2 regions of the Brevibacillus sp. 7WMA2 genome follow, and region 2 is predicted to be linked to the other one. Evidence: riboswitches for the same ligand, from Rfam matches in the RefSeq annotation. Region 2 holds a riboswitch; the other holds the start of a gene.
The links. A riboswitch is a leader RNA that binds a small molecule or an ion and turns the genes downstream of it on or off. The one in region 2 is predicted to bind FMN.

Region 1 (16,018 bases), 1.7 Mb from region 2:
CCAAGAGACGCGTGTAATGGTAAGATCATCATTTTGGGATAGAAGCACGCTGTTTTACTACCCTGATAGCTAGTAAAGAGTAGGCTTGCACCAAGTATTTACATGTTCTCTTGTATCGCGCCGTCTCACACGAACAACGTAAATGGCACCCGACTTATTTTTGGTGTTCTTTTCCCGTTACTCAAGCACAGGTAGCAATGCCTGTGTATTTTGTTTTGACACAGTTTCGGGTGTAAAAATACTAAAATAAAGGACGTGTAGCATATGATGATAAAAACAGACGAACAAATTCTGGCGGATGCGAAAAAGCATGGACTGCTACTAAAAGAGGATTCGTTAAAGAGAGATGATTCTGGAATAGATTTTCAGGTTGTTATGGTGCGCGATCTGAATGGAGTACAATGGGTGTTACGGTATCCAAGACGAATAGACGTTCTACCCTCGGCAAAAAAAGAGAGACAGATTCTACCCCTGATAGAATCGCGAGTGTCGGTACAAGTACCGATTTGGAGAATTTACTCAGAAGAGCTGATTGCCTATCAGTTGTTAAAAGGTGTACCAGCAGGAACGATTGATCCAGAAGCAAAGGCATATATTTGGGAAATTGACGAAAAAAATGTACCAGATGTCTTTCATGAAACGCTTGCCCTTGCAATCGCCTCCCTACATCGGATTAATCCGAACACTTGCAGAGAGGCTGGGATAGAACTGGAGACTGCTGAAGAAGCAAGGGCTTCGATGAGAGCGAGGATGGATAAAATCAAAATGACATTTGGAGTAAGTAATGATCTCTGGAATCGCTGGCAAAATTGGCTTGCAAATGATACGCTTTGGCCCACGAAAACGGTACTCATTCATGGGGATCTGCATGCGGGACATATCCTAGTTGATGAAGCATCACGAGTAACAGGCTTGATTGATTGGACAGAGGCAAGGGTAACTGATCCTGCCCATGATTTTGTGGCTCATTATCGGACTTTTGGAGAAGAAGCTCTGCAAAGATTAATCTATCACTATGAGCAAGCAGGTGGAAACGTTTGGCCGAATATGGCTGATCATGTTATTGAACTAGCTGCTAGTTATCCTGTTGCCATTGCTGAATTTGCCGAAAAATCAGGGCTAGAAGAGTACAAGCAGATGGCCAAACAAGTGCTGGGTGTATAATTCCTTGATAAGGAGAGCAGGCTCAGATTGAAAATGTATGGATTGAAAAAGCTGCCTCTCCGAAAAAGCATGATATTATCCCCTTCGAGTAGACAGTGTAAAAAGCTCTCCCACCTGACGGAGGGTGGTACACTCTACTTGGAGGGGACTTTTTACTTCCACCAGTCATCGAATGGAGTTACTGGCAAGCGGCGCTTGTGCTCGGTTTTATCATACTTTTCTTCGATTTTTTCCACGATTTCAGCAGATACAGGCTTCAGGGTTAAATAGTTATCTAAATCATCGTAAGAAAAGCCAAGGGCGGTTTCATCAGGTAATTGAGGATGGTCATCTTCAAGATCGGCTGTAGGAACTTTCAAATATAAAATTTCAGGTACTCCTAGATACTGCAGAATTTGTCTTACTTGCCCCTTGGTCAGACCGGAAAGGGGGACAACGTCAGCGCCTCCATCTCCATATTTAGTGAAAAATCCGGTAGTTGCCTCGACTGCCTGATCAGTCCCAAGAACTAATAGTCCTAAGTGACCGGCTATATCATATTGAACCTTCATGCGTTCTCTTGCCTTTGCATTACCCTTGTGAAAATCTGACAGTTCAATCCCCGTTGATTGTTTAAGCTGTTCAAGAGAAGTATCAACGGCCGGCTTGATATTAACCAGCATATTTTGATGAGGCTTGATGAATTGAAGTGCCTTCTGGGCGTCAGCTTCATCTATTTGAGTTCCGTAGGGAAGACGAACAGCCGCGAATTGATATCGTTTATCCGTCGCATGCGTAAGCTCATCGCAAGCAACCCGGGCCATGATACCCGTTAAGGTAGAATCAATTCCGCCGCTTACTCCCACAATGTATCCATTAGCTCCAGATATAAGAAGGTATTGCTTTAAAAAATCTACCCTGTCACGAAATTCACGTTTGGGCTGTGCATCTACATGAACATGTAGCTTTTTGATCATTTCTGTTTGTTTTGCCATCTCAACGGACCTCACTCACATATAATTGATGTTCCTTGATGTAATCCAAAACCTCCTCAGGCAGGAGAAAACTAGCTTCACCATCATTGCGAAGCTCACCGCGAATGTAGCTAGAGCTAATTCCCATACTGATTCCTTTTGACATCGTCAGGAAATTTTCATCATTATTGCGTAACAAGGGGTCCTTAGCGATTAAATCATCAGAATGATAGCCTTCTCTTGCCATGACAATAAACTTGTTGTTTTTCACCAATTTTTCAGCATTCCCCCAGGAGGATATGCCTTCTAAAAGATCTGCTCCCATGATAAAAAAGATTTCATCTTGCGGATACAGATTTTTGAAATGATTCATTGTGTCAAAGGTATATGTTTCACCGGGTAACGCGTTCATTTCAACGGTAGAGATTTCAAATAAAGGTTCCCCAAAACGATTTTTCTTGTTTTTGCACGTTTCTAAAGCAAGCTGAAGCATATGTAAGCGGTGGTGATCTTCAGTCTGAAGTATCTTATCTCTACGCAGGGAAGAGCAGGGAATAAAAAACACTTTGTCCAGACGTTTACGTTTTGCCACAGCAGCAGCTGTAAAAAGATGTGAATAGGTAATAGGATCAAAGCTACTTCCGTAAATACCATATCGCATGAAGGGTTCCTCCTTTAAGATTCTATGAGAGCAAGCTCGCGTATTTCGTTAATCATTTTATCTTTCAGCTCCCGTAATTCATCAGATAAAGTAACGGGATATACCTCTGGATTGTCTAAGCGAAGATATTCCTCCCAGAATGTATTCTTTTGGGCTTGATGGAACTGCTTGATTTCTTCCAGGGATGGTTTATCATAAACCAGCTTTCCTTCTTCAAAGATAGGAACTAATAGCTCGACTGTTGTAAAATGGCTTACACGCTTCATTTTTAATGGATGCACTGGATGCTTCAGTTGAATCTCCTTGAGGCCTTGAATATTCTCATGCTCAAGGCAAATATAATCACCTTTTGCCATACCATCCTGATCGTATATCCGATAGGTTTTTTTACAACCAGGATTAATAATCTTGTCTATATTTTCAGAGACTTTAATTAGAGCCACCCAGTCCTTTTCGGTTCTTCTTGCAACAATTTTGTGTACACCACCTAGGGCAGGAGTATCATAGGCAGTGATAAATTTGGTTCCAATGCCCCAAATATCAATTTTAGCTCCTTGATGCTTCAGAGAGGTAATCGTGTGCTCATCTAGGTCACTGGAAGCGGCAATTTTTACATAGGGAAAACCTGCATGATCTAGGATTTTTCGAGCTCGTTTAGATAAGAAGGCTAAATCGCCACTATCTAAACGAATGCCAGTAAGCTTCTGCCCATGTTCCTCCATCCGTTTAGCCACTTTAATGGCATTGGGAATACCTGAACCTAAAACATCAAAGGTATCGACAAGAAGAATACTTTTAGCGGGAAAAACCTCAGCAAAGGCGAGAAAGGCATCTAGTTCATTTGGGAAAAATTGAACAAATAAATGAGCATGTGTACCTGTAGTAGGAACACCATATTTTTTCCCAGCTTTCAGATTAGAGGTGTAGTCAAATCCAGCGATATAGGCTGATCTAGCTCCCTGTACGGATGCGTCACGTCCCTGAGCACGTCTTTTTCCCATTTCAATTACACTTTGCCCATCTGCTGCTGTCACAATTCGAGACGCTTTTGTCATGAGCAGGGATTCACTGTTCACTGTATTAAGCAATTGTGCTTCGATCCAGATACACTCCATGATAGGGGCAATCATTCGTATGTAAGGAGTGTTTGGAAAGACGATTTGACCTTCTTTCATTGCTTGCAAGCTCCCGGTAAAACGTAGTGAGCGAAGTTCTGACAGGAAAGCTTCCTCATACATGCCCTTGGACCGCAGATATTCAATGTCACTTTCATTAAAGTATAAATTCTCTACAATATCAATTAACTGGTCGAGTCCCCCAAAAGCAACGTATCCCCCTAGCTCACCAGTAAAATCACTGCTTGGCTTAACAAAAGGAGCTTTACGATAAAAATCATCAAAGACAACTATCGTGCGGTGTAGATTTTTTTTGTATAAAGCATACATCATCGTAATCGCATATTCATCCACATCAAGACCGTAATCTCTGGAGGGATCATAAAAGGGAAGGATTTCAAATTCTTGTTTTCCGCAAAGAGGGCAGGGAGTTTCTTCAGACGTCATTCTAAAAGCAGGTTGTTTACAGAAGAGGCACATATGAATATAGCGATATATTTTCGGATCAACAATATCAAAGATTGTTTTTGTCATTTTCGGCCAGTCCCCTCGTTATATATTCTTGAGTGAAAAGCATACATAATTAGTCAATAATGATTAACAACCTGTATTCCCATTTGGTTTTTAAAATGCTGTAATGCCCAATCGTGTCCTACAGGGTTGAAACTTGCAACTGCATCCTCATGAATAATCACCTCGAAGCCAAGATACCAAGCAGATACGGCCGTATGGAGAATACATATATCCGTGCATGTGCCGACAAGATGAATTTGGCGAATACCGCGCGTATGCAGTTGTAGTGCTAAGTCAGTTCCTTCAAATGCACTGTATCTTGTTTTATCCATCCAATAAATGGACGCTTCCTTTTGTTTATAGAGGCTATGTAGTTCGCCATATAATTGGCGTCCTTCACTTCCGATGATATTGTGGGGCGGATAGAGCTTCGATTCAGGATGAAATGGATCAATTTCTTTGTGTGCATCTACAGCTATTACCACAAATTCACCATTCTGAAGAAAGTGATTGGTAAGATGAACAATCCGCTTTTCGATTTTTTGGGCAGGCTCTCCGCATGTCAAAGCGCCATTGGTTGCAACGAAATCATTCGTGTAATCGATGATCAGGATAGCTTTTTGACTCATAAATATATACCTCCATTTTAATTGTTTGATTTAACATAGTTAATATGACTATATAAATGAGTAAAAAAAGAAGGATTAATAGATGCTCACAAATGGCACGTAGTCAGTAAATTTATATAATTTGGCTGGATTTTGTGAGTATTTATTCGAGTATTTAGCAGAACCTTCCGCATCTCTGACTTCTTCAATAATCCCTTTTCTATTTATGGTAGACACCAAGCGTCTGCTAAAGTTAGAGCGATCTACTTTAAAATCAGGTACGACTGTCTCAATGACTTGAAGCAACTCAGATAAGGTAAACTCTTCGGGTAGAAATTCTTTCGCGATATTAGTCTGAACCATAATCTCTTGGATTTTTTGTAGAGCATCCTTTAAGATTTCGTTGTGATCAAACGCCAAATTCATGGACATTGCTTCCCTAACCGTGAACAAACGCGCATCTACAGCATCGTCATCAGCCTTAAATCCAGTCAATGCCTGCTCATTAACAAGGGCATAATAGGCAACGGTTGGAATCCATCCCCCCGGATCACGGCCTGGAGTATAGTAGGCTTTTAGCTGCTTAATATGTACCTTCTCATTTAAGATGTGTGTTTCCTCACGCAGCTCACGTTCAGCACATTGATCAAGTGTTTCGTGTTCATTGAGAAAACCACCAGGAAAAGCCCAATACCCTGGAAAGCGATCGCTTTGTGGATCACGCTGAATCAGCAATATTTTTAGCTTACGATCGGGAAGGGATTTGTGCTTGGTATCTTTTCTAGGCTCCGATGTAATCGTAAATATACAAATGTCGGTAGGTAAGCCATCAGGAGATCGATAGACTGGCTTTTCCTTTGGAGGAATTTGCAAAGTGTGAAGCTCCTTTCTACGTGTTCTTGAGGTTATTTTATATAGTTATTTTTATATTGTCAATACGACTATATTAAATTCAGGACTTTTTACATACATTCTTTGCTTATGGGGAAGGAGTTGTATTTAATTATATATGTAGCTAAGGCTATATCTAAATACTTGTGCAAAAATTAGGGAAGCGGAAAGGGCAATCGGTCTTTTTAAGGAGTTGGAATGGAAGTGAAAGTTTGATCAATAATATAGATGGATAAATGCACAAATTCGTTCCATTTTGGTATATTCTCTGTGTTCAGCTTGAATTTATCTTAGAAGAAAGGGAATTTCAATGAAAATTAAACTAACAAGTATATTTGTCAACGATCAGGATAGAGCTCTTTCATTTTATACAGAGGTTTTAGGCTTTGTGAAAAAAAGCGACTTTCCAGTAGGAGATTTTAAATGGATAACGGTTGTTTCGCCGGAAGGCCCGGAAGAAATTGAATTGCTTTTGGAACCACTGGGGCATCCCGCTGCGAAAACATTTCAAAAAGAAATGTTTGAGGCAGGAATTCCTTTAATGACGTTTGCTGTTGACGATATTCACAAAGAGTATGAAAGACTGCTAAAACTGGGTGTAGTGTTTAAGAGTAAGCCTGTAGATATAGAAGGGACATCCATTGCTGTGTTTCATGATACATGCGGTAATCTTATCCAACTTTTTCAGGGATGATACACAAGCATGAAGTAAAAGCGGCTTGGAAGATTAGCAGACAGACATTACTAATGCTCCTTTTCAACATAAATGAACGTATTCTCCATGATGAGGATGTCGGCATTAGACGTTGGACAAGCAGTGACAATCAGGATAGTAGGACGTAGGTTTCTAGTGTAAACACAAAATTTTTCCCGTTACTAGGAAGACCAAGCTGTAGCTTATTATCCAACAAAATACAAAGCGTTTGACAAGAAGTCAGAAAAGTAGCCGTTCCCATGTATGGATACTTGTGTTATACTACAGGCAATTGCATAACCACCTTCAGGGCAGGGTGAAATTCCCGACCGGCGGTAATGACGATTATGTCTGAGCCCGCGACTCGCAAACCGTTTTTGCGACTGACTTGGTGAAAATCCAAGGCCGACGGTATAGTCCGGATGGGAGAAGGTACAAGGCTTATCACATTTTTCAATGAGGATACATGACTTAGATTGTGGTGGCCATCGCAGACTGTTTTTTCATAAATGAGAAGACGGTTTATTTAGATATATTCAAAATATGTCAGTCAAGGCATGATCTATTTGCGGTGGTGTAACACTTTATGTATCCGTTTTTTGAAAAATCCGATGGTAGGCTGTATTTCTCTATGCCCTTTTACTGAAAAGGGCATTTTTTTATTGTAAAAAATAGGTTATGAAAGTAACCAAGGTGCGTTTGCAAGAGTAAAAGCAAGATACACAGAACAAAAAAACACAGAAAGGAGGAACGCTTATGAATGAGCTTCAAGAATGGAAAAGGAGCGAATGTGAGAATCAAGTGCTGTTGGATCAAGCTTTTATGAAGATAGCAATTCAATTGGCAGAAGAGGCGAGTCATCAGACATCTCCTAATCCTACAGTGGGTGCTGTTATTGTGAAAAATGGGAGCATTGTTGGTCTAGGAGCCCATCTGCGGGCTGGTGAGTCTCACGCTGAAATTCATGCCTTACGAATGGCTGGGGAAAAGGCAGCGGGGGCGACTGTATACGTAACCTTGGAGCCATGCAGTCATTATGGGAAAACACCACCCTGCGTTCAAGCGCTACTAGATGCAGGAGTGGCACGGGTTGTCATTGCCATAGAAGACCCTAATCCACTGGTGGCAGGTAAAGGTGTAGCAGCTTTAAAACATGCTGGTATAGATGTGCAGGTCGGTGTATTCGAAAAGGAAGCCCGAGAATGCAATGAATCGTTTTTTCATTATATTCATACGAAAAGGCCGTTTGTTACATTGAAGACGGCCAGTACATTAGATGGGAAGCTGGCTACAGCAACCGGCGATAGCAAATGGATAACGAGTGAATTGGCACGCAGGGAAGTTCATGCGGAACGGGCTAAGTCTGACGCAATTTTAGTGGGTATAAACACGGTGATAAAAGATGATCCCTTACTGACAGCCCGGTTGTATGAAAAGGGAAGACAGCCGATACGAGTCGTTCTTGATCAAACCCTTCGTATTCCAAAGACAGCTACGATTCTCAAAGATACTACATCGCCAGTTTGGATTTTTACCACAAGAAGAGCTTCTCAACAAAAAGTAGATTTCCTGCGTGCAAAAGGAATTCGAATCACGGTGCAACAAGAGGATCAAGTAACGATACCATTTGTCCTCCAAACCTTGGGAGCGGCAGAAATTGTATCGGTACTTGTAGAAGGTGGCAGCAAGATAAGCGGGGCGTTTTTAGAGGCACAAGCGATTCAAAAGGTAATAGCCTATGTCGCTTTTACACTTGTGGGTGGAGTGGAATCTCCAGTCGCCTACGGAGGAAACGGTATTCCTTTGATGAAAGATGCGATTCAACTCAGAGATGTAGCAGTAGAGAAGGTGAGTGAACATGAAGTAAAGATAACGGGTTACCCACTTTGGACGGATAATGGCAATTCATAAGGAGTGAGGACGATACATGTTCACGGGGATTATTGAGGAAGTAGGTACGATCACTGGATTTTTAGCCAGTCAAAAGGCTGGCAGCCTGCATATTAACGCCAGGCTGGTTGTAGAGGGAAGTAAAATAGGTGATTCCATTGCAGTAAATGGAGTTTGTTTAACGGTTACCGAGTTGACCGCTAACGGCTTTGTAGTTGATGTTATGCCAGAGACGCTGAAGAGAACGAATCTGGGTGAGCTCCGGAATGGTGAGCTAGTAAATTTGGAGCGGGCGATGTCTATTGGCGACAGATTAGGTGGCCATCTGGTATCAGGGCATATTGATGGGAAAGGGAGAATTTTAGCGAAAAGGCAAAATGAAAATGCCATACTATTCGAAATAGAAGCGGGAGCAGATATCCAGCGTTATCTCATTCCCCAAGGCTCTATTACAGTAGATGGAATAAGCTTAACAGTGGTTGCCATCAAAGCCAACTCCTTTTCCGTCTCGGTCATTCCTCATACCGCAGCAGTTACTACGCTCGGAAAGAAACAGGTGGGGGACTGCGTAAATCTTGAAAATGATGTGATTGGTAAATATGTGGAACGGCTACTAGCTTCTCAAGGAAGCTTACTCCATTCTTTGCATTCTGCTTGCAACAAGCAACATTCTGTAACAGAAAGCTTTTTACGTGACAATGGGTTTGTCTAATACCAATGGCTAGGAGGGAATCTACATGCTTCACACGATAGAAGAGGCGCTAGAGGAATTGCGTCAGGGAAAGCCCATTATTGTGGTCGATGACGAGAATCGGGAAAATGAAGGAGATTTTCTGTGCATGGCGGAGAAGGCAACACCTGAGATGATTAATTTCATGGTTACCCATGGAAGAGGGCTGGTTTGCGTTTCGATTGAGGATAAAAGAGCTCGTGAGCTACAGCTAAGACAGATGGTGGAAAATAATACAGATCATCATGGAACAGCTTTTACAGTGTCCATAGATGAAAGGGATACGCATACAGGGATATCAGCGCATGAGCGTTCACAAACGATCATGGCAATGCTTGACCCGCAAGCAGAAGCTGATCGTTTCCGGCGCCCTGGACATATTTTTCCATTGGTTGCCAAGGAGGGCGGAGTATTAAAGCGGGCAGGACATACAGAAGCGGCGGTAGATCTGGCAAGGCTTGCTGGTGGGTATCCTGCTGGGGTAATTTGCGAAATCATGCAAGAGGATGGAAGCATGGCACGTTTACCTGCTCTATTAGAAATAGCGAAGCGTTTAGATGTAAAAATTGTTTCGATCGAACAACTGATTCATTATCGTATGCAAAGCGAATCGCTGGTGAAGAGGGAGGCAAAGACCATTCTGCCTACAGAATACGGAGATTTTTGCATTTTTGCCTACTCGAATACGTTGGATGGAAAGGAACATGTAGCTCTTGTTAAGGGAGATATTCGCCCTGATCAACCTGTCTTAGTGCGTGTGCATTCTGAATGCTTAACAGGCGATATATTTGGTTCTCTTCGTTGCGATTGCGGACCACAATTGCATGCTGCCCTGCAACAAATCGACGAGGTAGGAACCGGAATTCTGCTATATATGAGACAGGAAGGGCGCGGAATTGGCTTAATAAACAAATTAAAAGCTTATCAACTACAGGAAGAAGGCTTAGACACTGTTGAAGCCAATGAACGGCTAGGCTTCCCCGCTGATTTACGTGAATATGGAATTGGTGCACAAATCTTGCGTGATCTGGGGGCTAAGAAATTGCGTCTTTTAACCAATAATCCTAGAAAAATCGTGGCACTCAATGGATATGGTCTAAAAGTAACGGAACGAGTACCGCTTCAAATGAAAAGTCATCAGCATAATTACCATTACCTGCATACCAAGCAACAGAAACTAGGACATATGCTAACTATATTATAATGAAGAAATGAGGATGAATATGAAAATCTGGGAAGGCAAGCTCGTCGGTTCAGGATTGCGTATAGGAGTTGTTGCTGGTCGTTTTAACGAATTAATTGTCAGTAAACTAGTAAGTGGGGCTTTAGATACATTAAAACGGCATGGTGTGGAAGAAGCCCAAATTGAAATGGCATGGGTTCCGGGGGCCTTTGAGATTCCACTTATGGCGAAAAAAATGGCCGAAACAGCGCGTTTTGACGCGATTATTACATTAGGAGCAGTGATTCGCGGATCGACTCCTCATTTTGATTATGTTTGCAATGAATGTGCAAAAGGAGTAGCAGCTCTTTCTATGAGCAGTGGAGTACCTATTATTTTTGGTGTCCTGACGACTGATAATATTGAACAAGCTATTGAACGTGCTGGGACAAAGGCCGGAAATAAAGGATGTGAAGCGGCCACTTCCGCTATTGAAATGGCCAATTTGGCACGTAGCTTTGAACAAACCTGCTAAATGGTATTAAAATGTGAGCTACCGATAGATTCGGTAGCTCTTTTCTACAAAAAATAGAACGTTGTAATTGTTAATGAAAGAATACGAATAAAGCAGATTTATGTTTGGAACTTTAATAATTCTAAATCTATTTACGAACAGACTGAAGCTTTCTTACGAAAATCTATAAATGCTATTGAGATTGTAACTAAGCCAAGGAGCTTACAATCCGAAGATGCTTGATGGGTAGAACTTTTACGGGATGACTACAGTGATAGGCAGATAAGTGGAAGTAATCATCTGATAATGGCAAAAAAGTGAACAATAGTTCTTTAGTTGCTAATATTTAGATTTTTTAAGCTGGAAAGTATTTCAACACCAAGATCGACCAATTTCTCTGAACCCATAAATTTTATGAGTACTTTAGCGCGTTTTTTGTGTCGATCTACTTTTTTAATCTGTCCTTCCATTCCTTTCAAGGGACCAGAATTGACATAGACCTCTGAATTTTCTAAGTGAATTTTTGAATACGTAATGATGTCTGTATTGCCTAATAATCGTAAGAGCGGGGACATTTCTTCATCATCAATAGCTGAAAAATTCGTGATTGAAGTATCCTTCTTAGCATGATTGCTACTTGTTAATTTTGAATATATGGGACCTATATTAACAAATTTGTATAGGTTAGGTATTTCTTTGATTTTGTAAAAAATACTTGAAGTCATATCCGTTTTAATTAAGACATAGCCAGGGAATAAAATTTTAATATTGTGAAAAATGGCTCCGTTCTTTTTCTCAGGAACTTTTCTCTTAGGTATGAGAGCATACAAAGTTTGTTCATCAAAATAATAGTTCAAATGATCTTTAACTATTTCTTCGCCGCCTGATCTTACGTAAAGAGCATACCATTTCAAAGTAATTATTCCTTTCAAAAAGTTTTTTTACGTACATCTTTCAGTAGTCAAAATGTCTGGGTGCTATGTAAAGATTTTTATTTATGTTGAATATAATTATAGGCTAGTTGAAAAGTAAATCAACCATAATTTTTTCAAACTTTTGTTAATTAATAACCATAAAATGTTATTCAATTCTATTGTATAAAATAACAAATTGACAATTATCGACATTCCACAGTATTATTTGTATAATACCACTAATTATAAAATTAAGAATTTTTTCTTGATCATATAGGCAAAGCATTTTCACTGTAACGACTATTCATTCTCTAGTGGAAACTAATCGTTGTTTCGGCACGTTAGGGGAAACTAGGGTACATACATGAAATGATAAGTAGTGTACATATTTGTAGACGATATGGAGAAGGTATGTCTGCAAGCTTACATAGCATGCAAAATGTAACCGCAATCAGCGCAATTTACATACATAAAAAATGTAAGAGGGGAGTAATTCCTCTTTTTTGTTTTTAGATAAACAACTTTGAAAGGAGATATGCGGATCATATGAATGATACGTATCGTTTATACAAACTCAAAGTTGGTTTCAACTACAGTTATATCATCATGGATCAAGCTACGGGGAAGGCAGCAATTGTGGACCCTGCATGGGATTTGGAACGTATTACAACCATGCTTGCTGACCTCGGTGCAGAGATAACGATGATACTGCTTACTCATTCACATTACGATCACGTTCATTTGGTAGAACCGTTAGTGAATCGGTATCAGCCAAAGGTATACATGTCTTCCATAGAAATCGACTATTATCAGTATCATTCTCCTCATTTGCATTCCTTTGTTGATGAAGATGAGATTATGCTGGGAGAGACAAAAATCATTTGTCTTCTAACACCGGGACATACGGCAGGAGGTTCCTGTTTTCTCTTATCTGCTGCATTGTTAACAGGGGATACCATCTTCGTGGAAGGCTGTGGAATTTGCGATACGCCGGGAGGATGTCCAGATCAAATGTATGAAAGCGTACAAAAAATTCGAAATAGGGTCGATCCAAATGTTCGCGTATATCCGGGGCACTCATATGGGAAAGAGCCAGGATATCCCTTGGGCTATCTTTTGAAAAACAATATTTATTTCCAAATCGAAAATAAAGAACAATTCATCAAGTTTCGGATGCGTAAAAATCAGAAAAATTTATTTGATTTTAAATAAGGGTACTGGTTGTATGAGAAAGGAGGAGCGTGGATGGAAAAACCGATTGTGTTTATGTTTTCAGGACAAGGCTCACAGTATTTTCAAATGGGAAAAGAATTATTTGACCAGAATCCGAGATTCAGAAGATGGATGCTACAGCTAGATCGGATCTCATCTTCCATTACAGGGCAGTCCGTACTTGAGATTTTATACGATCCAACAAAAGCCAAAGGAGATAGGTTTAATCAGACGAAACATACACATCCGGCCATTTTTATGCTGGAATATGCATTGGCCAAGACCTTGATCGAAAGTGGTATTCGTCCGGCCTATGTACTTGGGAGCAGTCTTGGAGAATTTGCCGCCGCCGCTGTTGCTGGGATTTTAGACGCAGAGCAAGCTCTTACGGCCGTACTTAAACAGGCAGAGGTGTTTGAATCTACTTGCGTTCCTGGAGGTATGCTAGCTGTTTTAGCAGAGCCGGCCGTTTATGAAAATAGTATTCTAAAGAACGAAACAGAGCTTGTGGGAGTGAATTATCATTCCCATTTTGTTATATCTGGGGGTATGGTTCAGATACAAGCGGCTGAGAGATTTTTAAGGGAGCAAAATATCATTTCCCAGCAACTCCCGGTCTCTTTTGCGTTTCATTCGTCACTGATTGATCCTGCTGAGCTGGATTACAAAGCCTTTCTCTTTACACAAAGACAAAAGCAGCCTACTATTTCCTTTGTTTCAGGGGTAAAAGGAAGGGTGATAAGTGAAGTAGACAGCGATTATTTTTGGAATGTTGTACGACAACCGATCTGTTTTTTCGAAGCTTTGCAGGCTATGGAGCAAGAAAGCGATTATATCTATTTGGATATTAGCCCTTCTGGGGTCTTGAGCAATTTTGCCAAAAGGATTATCCGTTCTGATTCTCAATCGGAATGTTACAGCATTTTGTCATCATACGGGGTGCAACTAGAGGTAATCGAGCGTTTGCAATGTGCTGGTAAGGAAAAAAACATGCTTTCAAAGGGAAGGAAGAAAAAAAAGATGACAACCTTTTTGTTTCCAGGACAAGGCTCTCAGCATAAAGGCATGGGAGAGGCGCTGTTTGACGAATTTGCTGAGATAACTTCAAAAGCAGATGATATTCTCGGTTATTCCATTAAGGAGTTATGTCTGGAAGATCCTAACAAGCAGTTAGGAAGTACCGATTATACACAACCTGCTTTATACACTGTCAATACGTTAAGCTATCTGAAAAGAGTAAAAGAGACTGGACAGAAGCCGGATTTCGTGGCTGGCCACAGCTTAGGGGAATACAATGCTCTATTTGCGGCGGGAGCCTTTGATTTCGAAACGGGATTGAGAATAGTAAAAAAACGAGGCGAGCTCATGGCCAAAGCTACTGGTGGAGGTATGGCTGCCGTCATGGGCTTACGTGAAGAGCAAATCAATGCGGTTCTGCAACAAAACGGGCTTACATCAATTGATATTGCTAATTATAATTCGCCTTCTCAAATTGTTCTGTCGGGAAGAAAGGAAGAAATCGTACAGGCTCAACCAGTCTTTGAAGCGGCCGGAGCCGTCATGTATATTATTTTGAATGTGAGTGGGGCATTTCACTCCCGCTATATGGAGCAAGCAAAACAGGAATTCGGACATTTTTTAGAGCAATTTTCATTTGGAGCCTTGAGCATTCCTGTCATTTCCAATGTAACCGCCCGTCCTTATAAACAATGTGATATCAAACAAAATGTAATGAAACAGATAACGAGCTCGGTGAAGTGGACGGAGACCATCCGATATTTGATGGGAAAAGGTGAGATGGAATTCGAGGAAATAGGGCCTAAAGATGTTCTGAAAAAACTGTTGAATACGATTCGTCGAGATGCCACGCCGCTTGTAATTGATGAGCAAGAGGAACAAGTAAATAACGCAGATGATGCCCAGACAGGTGTCACTTCAATTGAGCCAGTGCTGCAAGCAGAGAATCAACCGATAAGCACCACGAGAGAGCTGACAGCGACTTCGATTGGAAATCAGGCATTTAAGCGCGACTATGGTTTGAAATACGCCTATGTTGTTGGGGCCATGTATAAGGGAATTTCGTCTAAAGAGTTGGTGGTCAAGGTTGGAAAATCTGGAATGCTTGGATTTTTCGGCAGTGGTGGTGTAAGCCTGGATGACATTGAAAAAGCTATTCAATACATTCAGAGGGAATTAAAGGATAATCAGCCTTATGGGATGAATTTTTTGCATCACCCAGATAAACCAGATTTAGAAGAGAAAACAATTGATCTTTACTTGAAATATGGAGTTACTGTGATAGAAGCCTCCTCATTCATGTCCATGACTCCCTCATTAGTTCGGTACCGTGCAAAGGGATTAAGCCTTGGTATAGACAAAACGATTACAATTCAAAACAAAGTGATTGCCAAGGTGTCGCGTCCAGAGGTTGCGGCAGCTTTTTTACGTCCTGCACCAGAGAGAATCATCGAAAAATTGCTTCACGAACGAAAAATCACTGCTGAGGAAGCAGAATGTTTACGAAAGATACCTATGGCGGATGATTTGTGTGTGGAGGCGGATTCAGGCGGACACACTGATCAGGGAAGTGCATATGCCTTAATGCCGGCTATGATCAAGCTACGAGATGAGATGATGAAACAGCATGGGTATCCCAAAACAATCAGAGTTGGTGCCGCGGGTGGCATAGGAACCCCGGAAGCGGCAGTGGCTGCATTTATGCTGGGGGCTGATTTTATTGTTACAGGCTCTATTAATCAGTGTACGGTTGAAGCTGGGACAAGCGATGCGGCTAAGGATCTGCTTCAGCAGGCAAATGTGCAAGATATGGATTACGCACCGGCAGGCGATATGTTTGAAATAGGGGCAAAGGTGCAGGTACTCAAGAAGGGACTATTTTTCCCATCCAGAGCAAATAAGCTATATGATCTTTACCGGCAGTATAATTCCTTAGATGAAATCGACGAGACCACGAAAAAAAGAATTCAAGAAAAATAC
Region 2 (16,018 bases):
GCACTTCCGTCAACACTTGCTTCAAGCCGTTCTCTACCCATGGCAGTGACGCTACAGAACCTGCTACAGGGCTAGAGCCCCAATGTTCGTCGTAAGCCATCAGCATCGTGTAATCCACTGCTTCAGCTAAAGCTTTGCGATCTAAGAAATTAGACCAACGATCGCTCCCATGCATCATAGTAACATCAACAGACACCGTTAACTCCTGCTCATGTAAATATGGTGTTAATTCGCGAACAAATTGAACAAATCGCTGCTTGTCATCTAAATAGACATCCTCAAAATCGATATTGATCCCGTCAACCTGATACAGATTAGCATATTGCACAATCTGTGTAATCATCTTTTGACGAGTTTCAAAATCAGATAGCACTGCCTTAGTCCAGTCTGGATTAAATCCATTAGATACAACTGCCCATACTTTATATCCTTCGCGATGAGCCCATCTTACATAAGAAGCGTCTGCTTTATTGCCAACCGTTCCTTTGGCGTCTTTTAATTCAAACCAAGTAGGAGCTACCACATGTAATCCTGACATTTTAGGGATGCTATCCAATTTAGGATTTCGGTTAACCACTTGCTCCCAAACCACATTTAATTTTTGTCCGTCCGGCTTCCATGCAGTATTTCTTTCCTTTGGAGTATCAACATTCACTTCTACCTGATAAGAATCTAATTTCTTAACCTGATCCATTGGCAAATAGCCAAGAACCCCTTCATTCGATAAAAGATGATACCAGCCGTTTGTTTCGTTTAAGATTGTTACCTTTTGACCGTCTACAAGATCAGAGACAATAGGACTTTCTTTAGTTGCATCTAATCTCATTGGTAATGTCTTATCTTTTTCAGAGATAACCTGTCCTTGCTGAATGGTATCGCCGTTGTTTTCCACTGAAATAACATCTTTGCCTTCCATTTTCCGCAAATGAATACCATATATTTTTTCTAACGGGCTAACCGGAACATATTTTTCCCCGTCAATAATTGTGACAGGCACACGTAAATCAACTGGTTTTTTATTAACAAATGCTTGTAATTTTTCGCTCGGCATTTGGATCACTTTATCTTCGGTAGTAATGATAACAGAGCGACTAGGTTCATCCCAGAATAAGTGCTGGTCGATTTGTTCCTTTAAAAATGAAAAAGGTAATAGGACCTCGTCCTCTTTCATTTGATAGGATTGCAAAACTGCCTTTCCTTTATGTACGATTACCTGTTGGCGCCCATCATATGGAGTAACTCGCTGATGACTACCGTATTGTACATACATCCAGATAAAATATCCTACTACAGCAAGTATGACCAAAAATAGCAACTTAGGAAAAAGCCTATTCCTTCTTCTTTTTCGCCTTGGACGTTGTGACGTCTCTACATGTATGCTCATGACTCCTCCCAATGTATCTCAGTTCTGTTTGTTCTTCATTATAGAGACAGTTTTCAAAGCTATTTGGTTACAAACTTCTGTACATTTTGCGGTAAAATTCATAAAATGTCGAATCCTATTATGTATCGCCACTGGTTCCTTATTGCTCAGAATGCGGTTTAATGGAGCTTATACGTCCGCCATGTCAATTATGCTATCAAAATATACAAAAAAAGAACCCTGCACGTCTCATACAACTGACATGAAGAGTTCTTCCAAAACGCTTTGTTATTGCTTTGGCTTATTTTCTTGACAGCTTTGGCATACACCATAAACTTCCATACGATGCCCAGAAATATGAAAGTTAGCTTGTTCACAGGCTGCTGCCTCTACCTGAGACAAGTACGGGAAGTGAAAATCCTGAATAGCCCCGCACTCAGAACAAATAATGTGATAATGTTCATCTTCTACATTCGCATCGAATCGACTGGAAGCATCTCCGTATGTTAATTCGCGAACCAACCCCGCTTCTTTAAATACTCGCAGGTTATTATAGATGGTTGCCACGCTCATATTAGGAAATTTCCCTTCCAATGCTTTATAAATTTCATCAGCAGTTGGATGAGTCATCGTCTCAAGTAAATACGCTAATATGGCATGACGTTGCGGAGTCATACGAACACCTTGATTCTTTAAAATCTCGACAGCTCTCTCGACTTGTTGCATCATCGCCATGCACCTCACATAATATGACCTTTAAAAAGTAAGTAATTAGAAATATTCTTATCCGTTAACAATAATCTAATTAGAATTGTTATAAATAAGTGTACGCTGATTCTGGAGGTTCGTCAATAACAAGCTTGAATTTGGGGCTTTGTTTCCCTTATTAGCTTGTCCAAGCCTCACTTTTTTTCAAAAGTTACACGTAAGATGTCTTCTTAGCTGACACTCTTTGGCTTCTTGTTTACTTTTCGAGCTTTCTTACGTGTTGGGCATACATCCTCTAGGGGACAAATGTCACATTGCGGGCTTTGTGCCTTGCAGTGATAACGACCGAAAAAGATCATACGATGATGAGTGTCTGACCAATCCTTCTTGGGAATCTTTTTCATAAGAATTTCTTCTACCTGAACAGGAGTAGCATCGTCAGGACAGAAGCCCAATCGTTTCGATATTCGCTCTACATGTGTATCTACAGCGATAGCAGGCACCCCAAATGCAACACTGACTACAACGTTAGCCGTTTTCCGTCCAACACCAGGCAGCTTTACCAGCTCTTCATGCTTGTTAGGCACTTCTCCTCCGTATTCTTCTAACAAAAGACGACAGAGCGACTGGATGTGTTTAGCCTTGTTTTTGTATAGACCAATTTGTCTAATATCGTCTTGAAGCTCTTCTAACGAAACCTTTAAATAGTCTTCTGGGGTCTTGTACTTTTGAAATAGGTGTTCTGTCACTTGGTTTACTTTTTTATCTGTACACTGCGCTGACAACAGTACCGCAATCGTCAACTCAAACGCGTTACTATGAGTAAGCTCACAATGCGCATCAGGAAACATATCCGCGAGCGTCTGTAAAAATAATTTCATGGATAATCGACGCATTTCCTTTTCCCTCCTACTATACTCCGAACCAGTTTTACTTTATGCATGCGTTCTATTGTAACATATGAAAAAATTTGATGAGTCCACTTCCCCTAGGGAATTCCATAGTGAAAAAAAGGGAAGCGGGCACATGTAATAAGCGCCATGATATTTGAATGTAATTCGGCTAGGAAAATGAAAAAACAGGTAAATATAGGGATGTCATAGAATGATGAATGGACAAGAGGTGTAGAGGAGGAACTTTCGTGAAAGTATTGATAACAGGCGGGTCAGGATTTGTAGGTCATGGCATAATCGCCGCCTTACTAGAAGCTTCCCATGAGGTACACTGCTTACTTAGACAAGGCTCCGAATTAAAAATGAAAAAATTGTTTTCGAAGACCGATCATCTTCATCTCCATACAGGCGACATTTTTGCGATAGACTCTCTCCGTGCAGCTATGCGAGATTGTGATGCGGTTATTCATTTAGTAGGTATTATAAGAGAACAGGCTGGTAAAGAAATTACTTTCTCCCGCATTCATGTTGAGGGGACACGCAATGTACTGCAAGTGGCGAAAGAGCTAGCTATCCGCCGCTTTATATTCATGAGCGCGCTTGGTACGCGCCCTCAAGCTGTTAGTGGCTACCATCAGACAAAGTATGAAGCGGAGCAATTGGTGAGCGCATCTGGAATCCCTTATGTGATATTTCGTCCCTCCGTTATTTTTGGTCCAGGCGATGAATTCGTCACTATGCTGGCTGATTTAGTCCGCCTTCCTGTTACTCCTGTCATTGGAAGTGGTGCATATCTCTTGCAGCCTGTGTCTCGGAAAACAGTAGCAGAGGTGTTTACGCAAGCACTCACTAATGAGCTAGCTACTAATCAGATTTATGAAGTAGGCGGCCCACACCAGCTTTCCTACATGCAAATCCTACGGCACATTGGACATGCGATTGGAAAATCACATGTAAGGACGCTTCATGTACCACTATGGATGATGAAACCTATCGTTACGATGATGCAAGGTTTTTCCTTTTTTCCTATCACCACAACTCAATTAACAATGCTACAAGAAGGTAATTTTTGCGAAAATAATGAAAAATTATACCAAGATTTTCAGATTAACAAAATTGAATTCTCTTCTGGTTTATCCGAATACCTTTCACAGACTAGAACGAAGACCAGATAAATTGAAGGAGCTGGAATAAAAAACAGCCTTTCCTTATACACACATATAAGAAAAAGGCTGTTTGAGATTTATTCATGTAAATTAGGTTCACTCTCTCCTAACTGACTATTAACATACCGAGCTGCTACAAATAAAAAGTCTGATAAACGGTTTAAATATTTAATAGCAGTTGGGTTAATTGGTTCTGTCTCCATAAGCTGGGTTGCTCCGCGTTCAGCACGTCTAACTACCGTGCGAGCTACGTGAAGAGCAGCACCGGCAGGATGACCTCCTGGCAAAACAAAATTAGTCAGCGGAAGTAGCTTCGCATCTAAACAATCAATTTGTTTTTCTAAATAATCTACGTCCTCATCAACGATAGGCCAACCTACCTTTTTTCCTTCAGGTGTAGCTAGCTCTGCTCCAATATGAAATAACTTGGTTTGGATCAGATGGAACGTTTCTAACAACTCAGCCCACTTGTGCTCTTTAGGCAAAAAAGATACTGCTGCTCCAACATGCGAGTTAGCCTCATCGCACGTTCCATATACTTCTACTCGTGGTGCATGCTTCGGAACACGTACGCCATAAACTAAAGATGTTTGACCTTTGTCTCCTGTTTTTGTATAAATCTTCATGTCATACCCACCTTTTCTTCATTTTTATAAGCAACGTAAATAATTACGCTGGGCTAGCCACTATAATGAATTCAGTACTGGTTGCATCAAATGGAGCTTTTGCAAAGCTACCGTAGCGCTCTAAAACCTTAAAACCAGCTAAACGCAATAAATGATGCAATTCTGTCGGGAAGACGTAACGCAATGTAAAGCGTCCAGTTACACGCTCCTGCATTTTTCCATTCTGATCTAGACGTTCATAGCTACGTGTTACTTCTGCTACTTGTTGAAAATAATCGTAGCGAGTAAAATCATACATCGCAACTTCCTGTCCATCCCCTAACGGATACATGCCCCGAAGCGTCAATTTTTCGCTCTCTTCATAGAGATGCTTGATATGTGGTACAAAGACATTAAAGACTAGCTTACCACCAGGCTGAAGATGCTCTCGTATGCAGCGCAATGCCTTCATCTGTTCCTGAATATGAAGCAAATGTAAAAAGGAGCGATAGGGTATCATAATTAAGCCAAACTTTTTTCCTAAGGAGAACTGACGCATATCCCCTTGAATAAAAGACAAATGCTCGACCACACCAGCTTCTTCTGCCTTTGTTACGGCCTTTTCCAACATTTCCCGAGAAATTTCAAGCCCAGTTATGTCGATGCCTGCTTTAGCAAGCGGAATGGTTACTCGTCCAGTCCCACACCCTAATTCTAAGACTTCCCCTTTTGCTGCTTTAGCATATTCTTCATAAAAAGCCAAATCTCCTGCTAATCCTTGCTGTGTGAGATCATAATAGTCAGCCCAATGATACATATTCACAACTGACCCTCCTATACTACCAATTCGTCCGATAAAATATAAGCCATGACTAATTTAGCAGTATTATCAAAAGCAGAGGAATGAGTACGCTCATGCGAGTGGGAGGCATCTACACCAGGTCCAATCAATCCATGAACAACATCATATCCAGCTCGCAGTGCAGCACTAGCATCGGAACCATAATACGGATAAATATCAACCTGATAATTAAGTCCGTTTTCATCAGCCAAGGCAACTAATTTCTTACGGAATCCATAATGATAAGGTCCAGAGGAATCCTTGGCGCAGATCGAAACACAATATTCATCAGTTGTTTGGCCCGTACCGATAGCTCCCATATCCACTGCCAAATACTCTACAGTAGCTGACGGAATGCTTGAATTACCGCCGTACCCAATCTCCTCATTATTACTGATCAAAAAATGTGTCGTATACGGCAGTTCTAGCTTATCTTCCTGAACCGCTTTCATTATACCTAAAAGAATTGCCACGCTTGCTTTATCATCTAAGTGGCGAGATTTCACGAATCCACTCTCTGTCACAGTCGTACGAGGATCAAAAGAGACAAAATCACCAACGCTAATTCCAAGAGCCTTGACCTCTTGAGCATCCGTCACCTTTTCATCCAGTCTGACCTCCATCAAATCTTCTGTACGCTCTGCCTTGCCACTGTCGCGATACACGTGAACAGATGCTTTAGAGGTTACGATCGTTCCTGTATAAATGTGTCCCGTAGCTGTTTCAATCTGGCAATGCTCACCTTCGATCGCATTCCATGCATAGCCACCCACCATGGAAAGCTTGAGGCGACCATTGCTTTTTATTTCTTTCACCATAGCACCAAGTGTATCGACATGAGCTGTTAATAAGCGGTGCTTATCATTGTTGCGACCTGATATTGTCGCTAACAATGCCCCTTTATTAGTCCGCTCAACATGTACACCGCTTTTGCTCAATTCCTCAGTTACCCAGGAAATTACTTGATTGGTGTTACCAGATGGGCTTGGGATTTGTGCCAATTTCACAAATGTATCAATCATGTAAGACAGGGACAAGTTCATCGAATTCTTCCTCTCCTCTTGCTGTTTTTAGACTAGATGTTCTTTTATGTATGCTACTACTTGCTGCACATGATCCTTTACTTTAACTTTAGGGTATATCTGTGCAATCTTGCCTTCTGTATCTAAAATAAAAGTGGAACGCTCAATACCCATATACTCTCGGCCGTACATTTTTTTGAGTACCCACACTCCGTACGCTTCTGCAACACTATGGTCTTCATCCGCAATTAAAGGAAACGGCAATTCGTGTTTTGCAATAAACTTATCATGGGAGGTAACGCTATCCGGGCTTACCCCAAGCACTACTGTATTAAGAGTGGAAAATTCAGCATGATAATCTCGGAAATCACATGCTTCCGTCGTACATCCAGGCGTGGAGTCCTTTGGATAAAAATAAAGCACGACGTTTTTGCCGCGATAATCCTCTAGGTTTATCGTTTGTCCATTATTTGCAGGTTTCTTAAAAGTTGGTGCTATTTGACCGACTTCCAACATGAAAATCCCTTCTTTCCTTCATTTTTCTTATTGTAACAAAAGTTAGGTTCAGGAAAAAGAAAAGGGAGAAGATGCATTGCACTTTACTTAATAAAACATTACGATTACATAATAGTAAAAATTCCGACCTTTCCAAATAGAAAAAGGAGAACCTGGTGATGGCTAACGTGATAAAAGAAGTATTTGAAATAACAGATCCTGAGGCACTTAAATCCTTCGCTGTGCCTGAAAGAGTTAAAATTTTACAGCTTTTTGAAGACCTAGAGCCTCGAACTGCAAAGCAAATTGCTACTGAACTAGGGGAAAACGCGGCACGGCTACATTACCACGTTAAGGAATTGGTAAAAGTCGGTCTATTACAACAAGTGGATACCCGTGTAAAAGGCTCCATTGTGGAAAAGTACTATCAGCCAATTGCAAAAGTCATCAGGGCTAATTTGCACCTCGTTGTGGAGGAAAATGCTCAGCAATTAAGTGAAATCATGTTCTCTCCGTTACATGCGACTGAACAAGAGCTGCTTTATACCATGAATCATCTGGCTGCATCTGACATTGATAAACGAAAGGACTATCAAGACACCTTTGCATACAACTTTGGGAATTTACATTTGACAAAAGAAGAACGTAATCAGCTTTTTAGTGAAATGAAGGATCTCTACCAGCGTTATAAAGATAACAAGCCGTCAGCCGATCGTCTAAACTTTCATTACCTAAATCTGCTTTTCCCGACTTCACCGCGTCAAGATGATCCAGATAACGCTGAATTCGTAGACGATGATGAATAAGTAGCCCACCCTATCCAGAAAGGAGCTGCTATGCATGCATAAGTCCGAAGTATATACCGTACTGTTTGATTTTGATGGAACGATTGCTGATACATTACCAGCCATTTTTACAGCCATTCGCCATACCTTTTATACGTTTCTGCAAGAGGAGTATTCTGATCAGCAGATTATGGAATTATTCGGGCCACCGGAAGCGGGAATTATCAAAAACAAGATTCCGTCTGAGAGATATGAGGAAGCTCTTCAGTGCTTTTATGACAAATATGTAGATGAACACCGCTGGCTAGCAACCCCTGCATCGCTGCTCACTATGCTGGAAGCCTTAAAGCAAGCGGGTATTCAGATGGGAATTATTACAGGGAAAGGCAGAAGGAGTGCCGATCTTTCTCTTGAGGCATTAAAACTGACCGATTATTTTCAAATTGTCATAGCAGGCGACGAAGTCACAAATCATAAGCCGCATCCTGAAGGCATTCTTCATGCAATGCAACAGCTCCGAGCCTGCCCGGAACATACTCTTTATGTAGGAGACAGCCAAGCTGATGTCACCGCGGCTAGAGCTGCCGGCATTTGTGCGGTTGGTGTGAATTGGTTCCCCGCATCGCAAAGCAACGGGATTTTTGATCCTTCTCCCGATGTATTATTTACAGAGCCTGCGATGATGATGGAATGGCTGTTAAAAAGATGGAATATAGGTAGTAACTAAGCTCAAAGAAAAAAGAGGCCTCCCCTTATCTAGCTGGGAGCAACCTCTTTTTTTCTTTTTGTTTTATGCAAAATTCGTCTAAGCTTACGAAATAACTGGTTTACTTGACGAAGCAGGATTGGTGACTAGTAAGCCAAGTCGTGCAGACATTTTGACAAATACCGGGTAAGCAATCAACGACAGCAAGACACCTTTGATAATGCTAAAAGGTACAATACCAAGCAAGATCATGCTCCACAGACTTTCCATATGGAACATCTGTAGTAATTGCTCTATCGAAATTGAGTAGAGTACCGCATAGAAAGGTAACAATAAAAAGTAGTTTGCCATAGCCATAATCACTGTCATAACCAGCGTACCTGCCGATAGCCCCAAAACAAAACCGACTTTATTTTTATATAAGCGCTGTGTATAAACAGCCAAAAACACAAAGCTTCCGCCTGCCAGCGCATTCGCAATTTCTCCAATAATAAAACCATCTGTGTTTTTTAGCAGAAGATGCAAGCCATTCTTTAAGACTTCAATGAGTACTCCCGCTGCTGGGCCAAAAACAAGCCCGCCAATAATAGCTGGTACCGTACTAAAATCAAGCTTTAAAAAAGTCGGCATCAACGGCACATGAAACTCCAGATAGTACAAAAGAAACGCAATGGCTGAAAGCATAGGGATCGTAACTAGCTTTCTCAGACGCTGTCTTTGAATCGTGTGACTTGTTTTTCCTTGCATGTTGACCATCCTCTCTTTTTCTTTCTCCTTCTTGAGAGATGGCAACAGCAATCCGCAACCACGTGTTATTTTTTTACTCTACTGCCAAACAAACTTACGACGACTGTTCCGCTCTTAGAAAAGAATAAAAAAGCCCCTAAAAAAGCATCATGCTTCTTCAGGGGCATACTGACGATCTTTACCATAATCCAGAGGGTATAGGGAAACAAAGGGCTGTTTATCGAGCAGTCCTCTCCCTCAGCCGACACAACAAAATAAGCACGTGTGCATCGTACTGTCGTCATCCTTCTCCCATCCAGACTGTACTGTCGGCTCTGGATTCTCACCAGATCCTGCACACTTCTGCCTCATTTCAGCAAAAGTGGCTCGCGGGCTAACGCTCGATATGCGCATCACCGCCGGTCGGGAATTTCACCCTGCCCCGAAGGAATTGTGAAATTTTTCTCACGTAATTATTATACTCTGAAATTCCACGTATGACAATATCATTTTATGAAGCTATTCCTCACGAGCCTGCACCGCTATATTTTTTAACCCCTTGGTTCCAGATTAAAATCCCTAAGGTAAAAAAGATGATTCCCATCACAGGCGTTAGCATTGTGTACCCATATAAATCCTCTTTTTTCAAAAAATAAGCTGAAGGATAGAAGCCTACAAATGCGAATGGCAAAATCCATTTCAATAAAATTGCGATTGCATTGTTGTAAATGTCTACTGGATATCGCCCATAGTTTTGAATATTCCAGATCATAGGAGCAATTCCCGTACGTGAGTCGCTATAAAAGCTCACGGATGCTATTGCAGTATAAACACCACCGTAGATCAAGGTACTACTCAATACTAACAGGATAAAGATAATGGGATCGTACCAGGAGATTGTAAGCTGTAGCTTCCATCCTGCATACAGCATAATTAACAGCCCCGTCAGAACTCCAAATATACGATCTGGTGAAATGGATTCCAGCGAAATTTGCGCCAAATGATTGACTGGCCGCGTCAAGATGCGATCCATCTCTCCTCTGATAATATAGCGCTCATTAAAATCCCAAAAACCAAAAAACATCGTAAACAAGGCATAGGGGACTAAAAAGTATCCATAAATAAAAATAATCTCATACATCGTCCAGCCCTGAATGTTTGGAACATGTGTAAATACAACTAAAATGAATACCAGATTTAACAGTTCACTTACGATATTGGACAGCAATTCAACGATGAAGTTGGCCCGATACGACAGTTTTACTTTAAAATACTGGCTGAGATAATCTTGAAACAAACGTATAACTTGCCCCATCTGGCTATCCTCCTTGCACGACCAAATTTCGTTTTGCACGTTGCCACAACAGAATAATTGGTATAAACAATAACGCGATCCAAATAACTTGTATGCCAATTGCTATCCAGGCTTTTTCACCATGGAGTGCCCCTGTAAAAATCATACTAGGCGTAAAATTGATAGCCTGAAACGGCAGATATTGTAAGATCGTTTGGGTGACTCCAGGAAAAAAGCTAATCGGAATAACAACACCTGACAGCAAATCTACCACCATGCGTTTTGCCATAATCATTCCTTCATTTCTCATGAAGAAAAACGTTAGTAGGCCTGTGAGCAAATTAATTTGGGTATTTACCACAAAACCAAGTAACAAGCTTACACTGTACATCCCCCATATTTCCCCACTGTTTGGAAACCCGAACGGAATGAACAACCGAACAATGAGAAGTCCCGGAAAAGCAAAAAACACAAGGCGAAAAATCCCTTCTCCCAAGGCTTGTGCTGTTTTGACTGACAGGTAATTATAAGGACGAATTAGCTCAATAGCTACTTTTCCTTCTCTGACATCCTGACCTATTTCTTGGTCGATATTGTTAAAGTAGAATGCACGAGACATCCAAGCAATTGCTACATAAGAGGTCATTTGAACCAAAGACATACCAACGAGATTGTCCTGCCCGGAATAGATTGCCCCCCACAAGAAGTAATAAGCTCCGATATTAATCGCATAAATGATGATCCCGCTGTAGTAATTTACCCGGTAAGCAAGCAGGGTCAGAAAGCGAATTCGTATCAGCTCTTGATAAAGTTTCCACATGCTAAAATCCCCCGCTTGTCGTCGAGTAAATGTTACGTACAATCTCTTCCGTGGAGGTTTCTTTGATTGTTACATCGGTTAGTTCAAAGCTAGCCATCACTTGCGTCAAAATGGCCGGCAGCTTTTCATGCTGAAAAGAAACAGATAGGGAGTATGCATTAATCCCCTCAATACTGCATTCAAACTCAGATAAAGTAGCCCGCAGATTCTCGGTAGTCATTTTTTGTTTAAATTGGAATACTACTTCGGTTTTATTCCCCCAGCGTTCCTTCAAATCAGTTAAGAGTCCGTCAAAAATCAACTTGCCGCTGTCCATCACTAAGACTCGTTTACACAGTGCCTCAATATCAGATACATCGTGTGTAGTAAGCAAAACGGTGGTATTTTCCGTTTCGTTTAGACTTTTTAGGAAGTCACGAATCTTTTGTTTTACCAGTACATCTAAGCCTACTGTTGGCTCATCAAGGAACAGCAGCTTCGGTTTATGAATAAGAGCAGCAGCGATTTCACAGCGCATTCTCTGTCCAAGACTTAATTTACGAACAGGCTGCTGAATGAATGAGCCCATGTCTAATTCTTCTATTAACCGATCCTGCCACGCCTGTCCTGCTACCTCATCTACCTTATAGACCCGGCGCAATAGACGAAACGACTCTAATGGAGACAAGTCCCACCACAGTTGTGAACGTTGCCCAAAAACAACCCCGATGGACTCAACATATTTTTCTCGATCCCGGTGCGGATGATAGCCATTAATTAAAATCTCTCCGCTAGAAGGGGTTAAAATGCCTGTCAGCATTTTGATAGTTGTTGACTTACCGGCTCCATTTTCACCAATTAAGGCAAACATCTCACCTGCTTGTACCTCGAAGCTAAGCTCATGAACAGCACGAACTGTTTTATATTCTCGTTGAAAGAGATCGCGAAAAGCACCAGACAAGCCATTGCGAGCTTGGTGAATGCGAAATACTTTCTCTAATTGCGTAACATTTATCATATTTCTCGCGTTCCTTCCTCTCCTGCTTTATGGTGTAACTGCCACGATAGATAGTGTATATGAGCCAAAGACAACTTGCAAAAAGAAACTTGCCCCAAATACACTTGGTATCCTATGTTATGATAAAAGGGTCGAAAAAGGAGTGAAAGAAATCATGAATCGTGAACAATCAACTAAACTGCATGAACAAGCTTACGGTGTTATTGTCGGGGGCGTAAACAGCCCTTCCCGTTCGTTTAAGGCCGTTGGTGGCGGTTCTCCTGTCGTCATGGCAAAAGCACAAGGAGCTTATTTTTGGGACGTAGATGGAAATAAATACATAGATTATCTGGCAGCGTACGGTCCCATCATTACTGGGCATGCTCATCCACACGTTACAAAGGCAATCGTGGACGCGGCACAAAATGGCACACTGTATGGTACGCCAACTCCTTGGGAGATTACCTTTGCTGAGATGATTCGGGAAGCAATTCCTTCCATGGAACGTATTCGTTTTAATAATTCAGGTACAGAATCTGTTATGACGTGCATTCGTGTAGCTCGTGCCTATACCAATCGCACAAAAATCATTAAATTCGCTGGCTGCTACCACGGCCATTCTGATTTAGTCCTAGTAGCTGCCGGTTCTGGTCCTTCCACACTAGGTATTCCAGATAGCGCTGGTATCCCACAAAGCATTGCTAACGAGGTTATTACTGTTCCATTTAATAATGTTGACGCATATAAAGATGCGCTAGAAAAATGGGGACATGAAATTGCTGCTGTTTTAGTCGAGCCAATTGTTGGTAACTTCGGTATCGTAATGCCTCAAAAAGGCTTTCTGGAAGAAGTTAATCGCCTGACTCACGAGGCCGGAGCCCTTGTGGTGTATGACGAAGTAATCACTGCCTTCCGCTTCTGCTATGGTGGAGCACAGAACTTATTGGGAGTAGAGCCTGATTTGACTGCCTTAGGTAAAATTATTGGCGGCGGGTTGCCAATTGGGGCATATGGCGGTCGTCGTGAAATCATGGAACAAGTAGCACCTCTTGGACCTGCTTATCAAGCTGGTACACATGCAGGAAACCCTGCCTCCATTAAAGCGGGTATCGCATGCTTAGAAGTGCTCAAACAACCAGGCGTATACGAAGAGCTCGATCGTCTCGGTATGCTCTTGGAAGCTGGGATTAGTAAAGCCGCAGAAAGCCACGGCATAACCATTCGCATTAATCGCGTAAAAGGTGCTTTAGCTGTTTATTTTACCGATGCAACCGTTACGGATTATGATGGAGCCCAAAGTGCTGATGGAGAACAGTTTGCCCAATTCTTCCGTTTGTTATTGGACGAAGGAATTTGTCTGGCTCCTTCTAAATATGAGGCTTGGTTTATCACAACAGCTCATACTGAGTCAGATATTAAACAAACAATCGAAGCAGTAGACCGTTGCTTTGCGAAAATGGCACAGAAATAAAAGATCAAAAAGGCCTCCAAACGTGGTATTATCCCCTTTGAGTAGACAGTGTAAAAAGCCCGCCCACCTGACGGTGGGTGGTACACTCTACTTGGAGGGGATTTCCTATGGCTAAAAAAGGTCAAAAATTCAAACGTTATTCCGAGGAGTTTAAGCTGAAGGCTGTAAATTTGTATCAAGAAAAAGGGATGTCTTATAAAGCGATAACTAAAGCATTAGGAATACCAAGTTCAACTCAGGTTAAGCAGTGGGTTCGAAAGTTCAATAGCGGAGAAGGGGTTATGGATAAACGAGGGAAGAGCCGTTCTGGTGACCACCCTTTTATTGGTCGTCCACGCACCAAATTTGCTACTGTGGAAGAAGAAAGAGATTATCTTAAAGCGCAGGTAGAATACCTAAAAAAGCGCAATCCGAATCTGCATCTGGGGGGAAGGTATGGAAAGTAAATCGGTTTTTAATCATAAATGAGCTACGTAAAAAATATCCCCTTACTTGGTTAGTGGAAATTGCGAGAGTGTCTCGATCCGGTTACTACAAATGGCTCAACGCAAAAGGAAAACCATCATTGAGACAAGAGCAGAATCAAAATCTGAAGGAACATCTAATAGCGATCCACCAAGCTCATCCATACTTCGGATATCCAAGAATGCAAATTGCATTAAGAAAGAAAGGATGGAATGTGAATCACAAACGAGTATACCGGTTGATGAAGGAGCTAAACCTTCGGTCTATTATCCGAAAGAAGAGACGTTATTTTGGTAAAACAGTATCTGTTATTCATCCTAATTTACTTAACCGTAAGTTTAAAACGGACAAGCCAAATCACTTGTTTGTAACAGATATCACCTTTGTATCGTTTCAAAATCGATTTTACTATCTCTCAGTCATCCAGGATCTCTATAACAACGAAGTTGTTAGTTGGAAGATTTCTCATCGAAATGACTTACAGCTCGTATTGGATACTGTGGAACAACTGAGCAAAAAAAGAGACGTGCAGGAAGCGATCCTGCATTCTGATCAGGGTTTCCAGTACACGTCTAAGCAGTACAATAAGCTAATAAAGGAACTTGGCATAAAAGGCAGCCACTCTCGCAAAGGAAACTGCCTCGATAACGCCTGCATTGAATCCTTTTTTTCGCATCTCAAAACCGAGACATTGTACTTTTCTGAGTGTAAAACAGAAGAAGAACTCTTTCAAGCCATAAAAAAATACATATGGTTTTATAACCATGAACGATTCCAGAAAAAATTAAACCAGTGTGCTCCGGTGGAATACCGAAACACACTGGCTGCTTAGGCTTTTTTAATACTGTCTACTTGACAGGGGTAAGACCAACGTGTAAAAGTATGGAGGCCTTTCTTATTTTCCATTTGGAAAAAAACGATCGGGCAAACTTCTGGCTTTCGGGGAAAACTACTGGTGTCTTCACTCAAAAAGCGTAATACAGGAGGGCTAGTCAATGTCCAGAGGTAAAAACGACTTTCCACAAGCACCAGAGCAAACCTTTACTGATCCCAAGATGAGTGCAAAGCCACTGGAATTTTTAAGCTTCCAGAATCCACGTAAAACAGAACATCACAAAACGAAGCAGCACAAAACAGAAAATCGGGACGAATAGTCATGGCAGCCCCCATTATCGGGGGTTGTTTATTTGTATAATTTATACAATTTTATACCAAAATATTGCTCATCAATTCAATAAACACACAAATATCAGAAAAAAATTTGCATAAAAACGCTTACATTTGTATAATTAACTGTTTTGATATTGTTTTGCTTGCCTCTTTCGTGTTATTCTCAATGGTAACTAACGATATGCTTCCCCTGTTTGCACAATGAGCATCCACATTGAGTCCAATCTTCTATAAAAAGGACTTATACTCAACTGTCTTGGAAGAACGAAGGAGGTGGAGGTCAGACCTACTGACCGTTACTATGCAAAAGAGAAATGAAAAGCATATGCACACTAGTAACTTTCGGAATTATCACACAACAGAACATGATAGCTGCGGAATTATCTGTATCATCGAAAAAACAGGAACACCTACAAGGAAAAATGTAGATGAAACAATTCGGACCTTAGTACAAATGGAGCATCGCTCTGGATTTATTGATGGAGAAGGTGACGGATGTGGTGTATTAACGG

Region 1: it holds a riboswitch for FMN, as region 2 does, so the genes downstream of both, ribD (bifunctional diaminohydroxyphosphoribosylaminopyrimidine deaminase/5-amino-6-(5-phosphoribosylamino)uracil reductase RibD) here and GOP56_RS19610 (ECF transporter S component) in region 2, are expected to answer to the same signal.

Annotation. Positions count from the first base shown of each region.
Region 1 is NZ_CP048799.1:901,117-917,134, forward strand. It holds gene GOP56_RS03850 (macrolide 2'-phosphotransferase) at 268-1,164, shown strand; gene nadE (NAD(+) synthase) at 1,317-2,138, opposite strand; gene nadD (nicotinate (nicotinamide) nucleotide adenylyltransferase) at 2,140-2,778, opposite strand; gene GOP56_RS03865 (nicotinate phosphoribosyltransferase) at 2,793-4,427, opposite strand; gene GOP56_RS03870 (cysteine hydrolase family protein) at 4,481-5,035, opposite strand; gene GOP56_RS03875 (NUDIX hydrolase) at 5,111-5,887, opposite strand; gene GOP56_RS03880 (VOC family protein) at 6,216-6,599, shown strand; FMN riboswitch at 6,898-7,037, shown strand; gene ribD (bifunctional diaminohydroxyphosphoribosylaminopyrimidine deaminase/5-amino-6-(5-phosphoribosylamino)uracil reductase RibD) at 7,356-8,510, shown strand; gene GOP56_RS03890 (riboflavin synthase) at 8,527-9,201, shown strand; gene GOP56_RS03895 (bifunctional 3,4-dihydroxy-2-butanone-4-phosphate synthase/GTP cyclohydrolase II) at 9,227-10,423, shown strand; gene ribE (6,7-dimethyl-8-ribityllumazine synthase) at 10,443-10,916, shown strand; gene loaP (antiterminator LoaP) at 11,228-11,809, opposite strand; gene GOP56_RS03910 (MBL fold metallo-hydrolase) at 12,356-13,021, shown strand; gene fabD (ACP S-malonyltransferase) at 13,055-16,018, shown strand, end outside.
Region 2 is NZ_CP048799.1:4,530,859-4,546,876, reverse strand. It holds gene GOP56_RS19660 (glycosyl hydrolase family 18 protein) at 1-1,384, opposite strand, end outside; gene GOP56_RS19655 (Fur family transcriptional regulator) at 1,652-2,092, opposite strand; gene nth (endonuclease III) at 2,302-2,967, opposite strand; gene GOP56_RS19645 (complex I NDUFA9 subunit family protein) at 3,213-4,139, shown strand; gene GOP56_RS19640 (cob(I)yrinic acid a,c-diamide adenosyltransferase) at 4,208-4,756, opposite strand; gene GOP56_RS19635 (class I SAM-dependent methyltransferase) at 4,800-5,552, opposite strand; gene GOP56_RS19630 (M42 family metallopeptidase) at 5,570-6,619, opposite strand; gene bcp (thioredoxin-dependent thiol peroxidase) at 6,647-7,114, opposite strand; gene GOP56_RS19620 (winged helix-turn-helix domain-containing protein) at 7,273-7,899, shown strand; gene GOP56_RS19615 (HAD family hydrolase) at 7,934-8,605, shown strand; gene GOP56_RS19610 (ECF transporter S component) at 8,690-9,331, opposite strand; FMN riboswitch at 9,611-9,764, opposite strand; gene GOP56_RS19605 (ABC transporter permease) at 9,837-10,625, opposite strand; gene GOP56_RS19600 (ABC transporter permease) at 10,630-11,424, opposite strand; gene GOP56_RS19595 (ABC transporter ATP-binding protein) at 11,426-12,421, opposite strand; gene GOP56_RS19590 (glutamate-1-semialdehyde 2,1-aminomutase) at 12,576-13,871, shown strand; one part of gene GOP56_RS19585 (IS3 family transposase) at 13,979-14,267, shown strand; one part of gene GOP56_RS19585 (IS3 family transposase) at 14,267-15,168, shown strand; gene GOP56_RS23490 (hypothetical protein) at 15,332-15,490, shown strand; gene GOP56_RS19580 (glutamate synthase-related protein) at 15,808-16,018, shown strand, end outside.